Regions from separate parts of the Pantoea sp. S-LA4 genome, predicted to be linked through region 3. Evidence: predicted binding sites of a transcription regulator. Region 3 holds the regulator's gene; each other region holds the start of a gene.
The links. Region 3 encodes PhoB, which activates phosphate uptake and scavenging genes when phosphate is short. Its sites were predicted from a motif close to CTGTCATAAAACTGNCNNAT; they were not measured.

Region 1 (2,269 bases), 2.8 Mb from region 3:
GCAACATCACCTTTGACGGGAAAACCATTACCGACTGGCAGACGGCGCGCATCATGCGTGAAGCGATCGCCATCGTACCGGAAGGTCGTCGGGTGTTTGCGCGCATGACGGTGGAAGAGAATCTGGCGATGGGCGGCTTTTTTGCCAGCCGCCCGCAATATCTGGAACGGATCAAGCGCGTTTATCAGCTATTCCCGCGGCTGGAGGAGCGCAAAATCCAGCGGGCCGGCACCATGTCCGGCGGTGAGCAGCAGATGCTGGCGATTGGTCGGGCGCTGATGAGCCAGCCGCGCCTGCTGCTGCTGGATGAGCCGTCGCTGGGTCTGGCACCGATAATCATTCAGCAGATTTTCGACACCATCGAACAGTTACGCAGCGAAGGGATGACCATCTTCCTGGTGGAGCAGAACGCGAATCAGGCGCTGAAGCTGGCGGATCGGGGTTACGTGCTGGAGAACGGCCATGTCGTGCTGGAAGACACAGGCGCAGCACTTCTTTCCAACGAAGCCGTCCGCAGCGCGTATTTGGGTGCCTGATGGGGCACGGCCTGGCTTACTGGTCAGGTTGTGGTTGGGCAGTGCTCGCCATCCTCACGTACTACGTGTACGCTCCGGTGGCTGCGCGCTGTCCGCCCGCAACCTGCCTGCGCCGCCGACGGCCTTGAGCATGGGTGTGGGTGGTGCCACTGACGGCCTTTGAGTTTGCCCTTAAAAAGCACGGACAAGTGCTGTCATTGCCAGTATCCGTTACAATTTATGTAAACAAACGCGACTTTGTAATGGTGTATAGCCGCTCAGATTGCTGAAAACCCAAATCAGGGTGAATTTGGCTGCAACGAACAAACTCAACGCACAGGGAACACGGGCAGAGGAGGAAAGCGTCCCGCGCCATGGACGGCGCGGGCCGAGCATGTCATGGATGACGGATTTTGCGTCTTTCCGATCTGACCGTGTTCTCTGTGCAGGGCTCAGTCTTACAGCGACCAGGCCAGACTTTGTCAACAAGCTCAGCTGCAGTTAGTCGCTCTGCCTTTTCCGCTATTCAGTCTGTCACCCGGCTGTCATCTTTCTGTTATTAATCCTTCATTTCCCCGTGTCATGTTACTTCGCGAAACAGAAATCCGTGATTTCACGCGTATTTACCTGCACAGGAAAATTCTATGTCCGTCGTTACCTATCGTCGTAGCCTGATCAGCGCGCTGCTTGGCCTGACGCTCAGTGGCCAGGCGCTGGCCGCCACTGAGATCCCGTTCTGGCACTCTATGGAAGGCGAGTTAGGCAAAGAAGTGGATTCGCTGGCGCAACGGTTTAACCAGGCCCATCCCGATTACAAAATTGTTCCGACCTACAAAGGTAACTACGAGCAGAGCCTGGCGGCAGGTATCGCGGCAGTGCGCACTGGTAAAGCGCCCGCGGTGTTGCAGGTGTATGAAGTCGGCACCGCTACCATGATGGCCTCACAGGCGATTGTGCCGGTGCATCAGGTGTTTAAAGATGCCGGTATTCCGTTTGATGAAAAGCAGTTTGTACCGACGGTGGCGGGCTACTACAGCGACAGCAAAGGTCAGCTGATCTCTCAACCGTTTAACAGCTCGACCCCGGTGCTTTACTACAACAAAGACGCCTTCAAAAAAGCAGGACTTAACCCGGATCAGCCACCGAAAACCTGGCAGGAGCTGGCAAAAGATGCCGCGGCGCTGCGTAAAGCGGGCATGAGCTGTGGTTACGCCAGCGGCTGGCAGGGCTGGATTCAGATCGAAAACTTCAGCGCCTGGCATGCGCTGCCGGTGGCGACCAAAAACAACGGATTTGATGGTCGCGATGCGGTGCTGGAGTTCAATAAGCCGGTGCAGGTTCGTCACATCCAGATGCTGGAAGAGATGAATAAAAAGGGCGACTTCACCTACTTTGGTCGTAAAGATGAGTCCACCGCCAAGTTCTACAACGGCGATTGCGGTATCACCACCGCCTCATCCGGTTCGCTGGCGGATATCCGTCATTACGCCAAATTTAACTTCGGCGTGGGCATGATGCCGTATGACGACACCGTTCCTGAAGCACCACAAAACGCCATCATCGGCGGGGCCAGCCTGTGGGTGATGAAGGGCAAAGATGCAGCCACCTATAAAGGCGTCGCTGAGTTTATGCAGTTCCTCGCCCAGCCAGAAATCGCTGCGGAATGGCATCAGAAAACCGGCTATCTGCCGATTACCACCGCCGCCTATGAGCTGAGCAAACAGCAGGGCTTCTACGATAAAAATCCGGGAGCC
Region 2 (2,269 bases), 1.3 Mb from region 3:
TTAAAGCGGATATCAGCAGGCCGAAAAACAGCGCATTCATAATCGCGCTGGGAATATCAAACTTCTGCGAGGTCGCTTTCTGCGGGTTATCCGGCAAGGTACGCAGCGCCAGCCATAGCGCAATTATGCCCAGCGGCACGTTAATCAGAAACAGCCATTTCCAGCTGGCAACGGAGAGAATCGCCGCGGCCACCGTCGGGCCGGCTGCGGTCGATACCGCCACAATCAGCGAGTTGATTGCCATTCCGCGGCCAAGGTAGCGCTGCGGATAAATAATGCGGATCAGCGCAGTATTCACGCTCATCAGGGCCGCGCCGCCAAAGCCCTGCAGCACACGGGCAAAGGTCAGCATATTCAGCGAGGTAGAGAGGGCGCAGAACAGCGAGGTTGCAATAAACAGCGCCAGCCCGGCCTGATAAACACGGCGATAGCCCAGCATATCGCCCAGAAACGACAGCGACAGCAGCGAAACGATAATCGCAATCTGGTAGGCATTGACGATCCATACCGATTCCGCCGGACTGGCATTCAGTTCACGGGAAATGGTCGGTAACGCCACGTTGGCAATCGCACCATCCAGCACGGCCATGGTGATGCCCAGCGCGATGGTCAGAATCGCCCAGTAGCGCTGGGCAACAGGGAGTCCGTCTTGCGGAGTAGAGGTCGGCATAAAGTAGTTACTAAAGAGGGTGAATATCACCATGCTAATGAAATTGCCATGAAAAAGCAGCGCGCAACGTGACAAAAAGTTGTCTTAAAATATGTCTTAGCGCCGGCATCGGCCTCTGCGGCGCTCATGCTTCATCCGCCGATCCCGGCTGCCACTCACCCAGACCGGCGGAATGCCTGGTTTTCCGCGGCTGGGCCAGTGCCGGAAACGCACCGCACGACGCGGTGTTGCTGGCGTCTTACCGGTCACGATTCTGATGGATAAAGGCGGCCTGAGGCGCGAAATCATTTCCGCCGTCGCCAGCCTCGCTCTATACTGACAGTCCGTTCCATTTTTTTTGAAACAGGTTTAACAAGGTGCGCGATGTCCTCTGCTGAAAATGACAAACAGCCCGATTCAGTCTCCTCGGTACTTAAAGTGTTCGGTATTTTGCAGGCACTGGGTGAAGAGCGCGATCACGGTATTACGGAACTCGCGCAGCGCGTGATGATGTCGAAAAGTACCGTTTACCGTTTTCTGCAAACCATGAAGTCGCTGGGTTACGTTACTCAGGAAGGGGAGAGTGAAAAATATTCGCTGACCCTGAAGCTGTTTGAGCTGGGCGCAAAAGCGTTGCAGAACGTCGATCTGATCCGCAGCGCCGACGTGCAGATGCGGGAGCTGTCGCGCCTGACCAAAGAGACGATTCACCTCGGGGCGCTGGAAGAGGACAGCATTGTCTACATCCACAAAATTGATTCACTCTACAACCTGCGCATGTATTCACGCATCGGCCGACGTAATCCGCTGCATACCACCGCCATTGGTAAAGTGCTGCTCGCCTGGCGCGATCGTCAGGAAGTGAGAGAGATCCTGCGCGACGTTGAGTTCAAACGCAGCACCGCCAATACGCTGTTAAGCGCAGAGGCGCTGCTTGAGACGCTGGATCAGGTTAAAATCCAGGGTTACGGCGAAGATAATGAAGAGCAGGAAGAGGGATTACGCTGCATCGCGGTACCGGTGTTTGATCGCTTTGGCGTGGTGATCGCCGGACTGAGTATTTCCTTCCCGACCATCCGTTTTTCAGAAGACGCCAGACAGGACTATGTGGCCATGCTGCACCGCGCAGCACGCACCCTGTCAGCAGAAATGGGGTTTCATCACTACGACTTCTGACAACAGCGGGCCACTGCGCCCGCCGTTTCAAAAATCAGTTATCAATCACTTCTCCGCTCTTCTTCAGTAACGGACAATCGGTAACGCCGATTACGCCACTGTCAGTGTGCAGATATTGCGCGCTGATAAGGCCACGAGCGGTAAGATAACTGCACTGCAATCCCAGACCCGCTGCGTTTTTGGTGCTGCCGGTCAATACGCCGTAACCGGTAAAAAGCATCGCCAGCCAGATGACCGCCAGTAAACCTATTGTCCGAATCAACAGTTTCATTTTGTCTCCTTGTGACAGATAACGCAGCGATCCACATATTGCTGCTGGTCGTGATTGTACCAGCATGCCTCGCTTTTCTGGCCGGATCGATCAGAGATAACTGAAACGGTAAATTCTGTATTCGCGCAAAGCCATTATCTTTTACCAGGCCTGAGGGTAGAATGGGCGGTTGT
Region 3 (2,269 bases):
TGCTGCGCAGCCAGCTGATATCGATGCGGGTACCGTCTGGCGTGTGGTTCACCGCGTTGTAGACCAGATTGGAGATAGCACTGCGCAGCTGCTCATCGTTGCCGAACACTTTCAGATGCGGGTCGGTATGGAAATGGAGGTCGTGCCGCCCGTTGCTCAGGGTCGCGGCCTCATGCTGCAGCAGCTTCAGCATCACCGGCACGTCAACCTTCTCTTTCAGGTCGATCGCCGGTGCGGCTTCAATTCGCGACAGCGTCAGCAGCTGTTTGACCAGGCTGTCCATGCGGCGCGTCTGCTCCGACATGGTGTGCAGCGCTTTGCCGCGCGAACGCTCGTTCATCACCGAGTCGTTCATCATCTCCAGATAGCCCTGCAGCACCGTCAGCGGAGTCCGCAGCTCATGGCTGACGTTGGCAAAGAAATTACGCCGCGCGCCTTCCAGCTGATGCATCTGCGTCACGTCGCGCGCCACCAGCAGCCACTGCCCTTCGCTGTAGGGCATGACGCGAAACTCCATGTGATACTGGTTATTCAGCACCAGCGTTAACGGCTTATCGAAATCACGCTGGCGGATATAGCGCGAGAACTCCGGGTAACGCAGCAGGTTAAGGATGTTCTGGCCATTATCTTCCGGCCAGCGTAGCCCGAGATGCTGTTGCGCCAGCCCGTTGCACCAGAAGATGGTGCCCTCTTCGGTGGTGAGGATCACCGCATCCGGCAGCGACTCGGCGCCGCTGCGAAAGCGTTTAATCAGGTTGCCGAGCTCACGCCGCCGCCGCCGGTTGCGTAACTGCATCTGATAAAGCCCGTAAAACAGCGGTTCCCAGCTGGCGCGTCCGGCAGGCGGCGTCATGGTACGATCGAGCCACAACCAGTGCGACAGCCGCATCAGGTTGTGAAAATGCCACAGCAGCACCGCCAGCACGCTCAGCAGCAGCCACCACGGCAGATAGCCGAACAGCAGACCGAGCAGCAACGCAGGCAAACAGGCCAGCAGCAGTTCTGACAGTAATCTCTTCCAGGAGAGGCGTTCCAGCACGGTGAAAACTCCGTTTAGTAGCGGGCAGAGAAACGATACCCTGTTCCACGGACGGTTTGTACCATGCGATCGTGGCCGGAGACTTCCAGCGCTTTACGTAAACGGCGAATGTGAACATCGACGGTACGATCTTCAACATACACATTGGTGCCCCAGACGTGGTTCAGCAACTGTTCGCGGCTGTAGACCCGCTCCGGGTGCGTCATAAAGAAGTGCAGCAGTTTGTATTCGGTCGGTCCCATTTCCAGCGGCGTGGTTTCCGACATCACCCGATGCGATGAAGGATCCAGACTCAGCCCCTGCATCTCAATCACCTCTTCCACCGCCATCGGAGAGATACGGCGCATGACCGCTTTGATGCGCGCCATCAGCTCTTTCGGCGAAAAAGGCTTGGTGATGTAATCGTCAGCACCGACTTCCAGCCCGCGCACCCGGTCTTCCTCTTCACCGCGGGCGGTCAGCATCATCACCGGGATATCACGGGTCATCGCTTCGCGTTTCAGGTGTTTGATAAACTGAATGCCGCTGCCGCCAGGTAACATCCAGTCCAGCAGGATCAGATCGGGCCAGGGTTCAATCAGCTTACCCACTGCGCTGTCATAATCTTCCGCCTCGATTGGCTGATAGTCGTTCTGCTCCAGAACAAAACACAACATTTCACGGATTGGGGCTTCATCTTCCACAACCAAAATGCGCTTAGCCATTATTACTCCTGCTGATATGACGGCTGTCACTGAGATTCGCGGCGCCATTATGCGTCAGATTTGTGACACTTTTATGAAAAACATAACCCGCCTGTAACCCCGTTGGTAATCATTTATGACAGCGCAGCGACAATTTTTTGCTTTGGCCGCAGAGCCAGTATAATCGCCGGGCGAATCACAACGGCAGGGACTCTTATGCGCATCATTCATACTGCGGACTGGCATCTGGGGCAGTTCTTTTACAACAAAAGTCGGGCGGCGGAACATCAGGCGTTTCTCGACTGGCTGTTGATCCAGATTGAACAGCATCAGGTGGATGCGTTAATCGTCGCCGGCGATCTGTTCGATACCGGCACCCCGCCCAGCTACGCGCGCGAAATGTTCAACCGCTTTGTGGTGGCGCTGCAACCCAGCGGCTGCCAGCTGATTGTGCTGGCGGGTAATCACGACTCGGTGGCGACGCTCAATGAGTCGCGCGAGCTGCTCGCCTGTCTGAATACCCGGGTGATCGCCACGCCGCAGGCGG

Region 1: a site for PhoB is predicted at 1,047-1,066, ahead of ugpB (sn-glycerol-3-phosphate ABC transporter substrate-binding protein UgpB). Genes of this name have one in related genera too.
Region 2: a site for PhoB is predicted at 913-932, ahead of kdgR (DNA-binding transcriptional regulator KdgR). Genes of this name have one in related genera too.

The regions. Positions count from the first base shown of each region.
Region 1 is NZ_JBTLRC010000002.1:3,505,176-3,507,444, reverse strand. It holds gene livF (high-affinity branched-chain amino acid ABC transporter ATP-binding protein LivF) at 1-536, shown strand, start outside; gene ugpB (sn-glycerol-3-phosphate ABC transporter substrate-binding protein UgpB) at 1,160-2,269, shown strand, end outside.
Region 2 is NZ_JBTLRC010000002.1:1,964,239-1,966,507, reverse strand. It holds gene ACX3P5_RS10090 (MFS transporter) at 1-670, opposite strand, end outside; gene kdgR (DNA-binding transcriptional regulator KdgR) at 1,034-1,825, shown strand; gene ACX3P5_RS10080 (YobH family protein) at 1,860-2,096, opposite strand.
Region 3 is NZ_JBTLRC010000002.1:673,935-676,203, reverse strand. It holds gene phoR (phosphate regulon sensor histidine kinase PhoR) at 1-1,039, opposite strand, end outside; gene phoB (phosphate response regulator transcription factor PhoB) at 1,054-1,743, opposite strand; gene sbcD (exonuclease subunit SbcD) at 1,939-2,269, shown strand, end outside.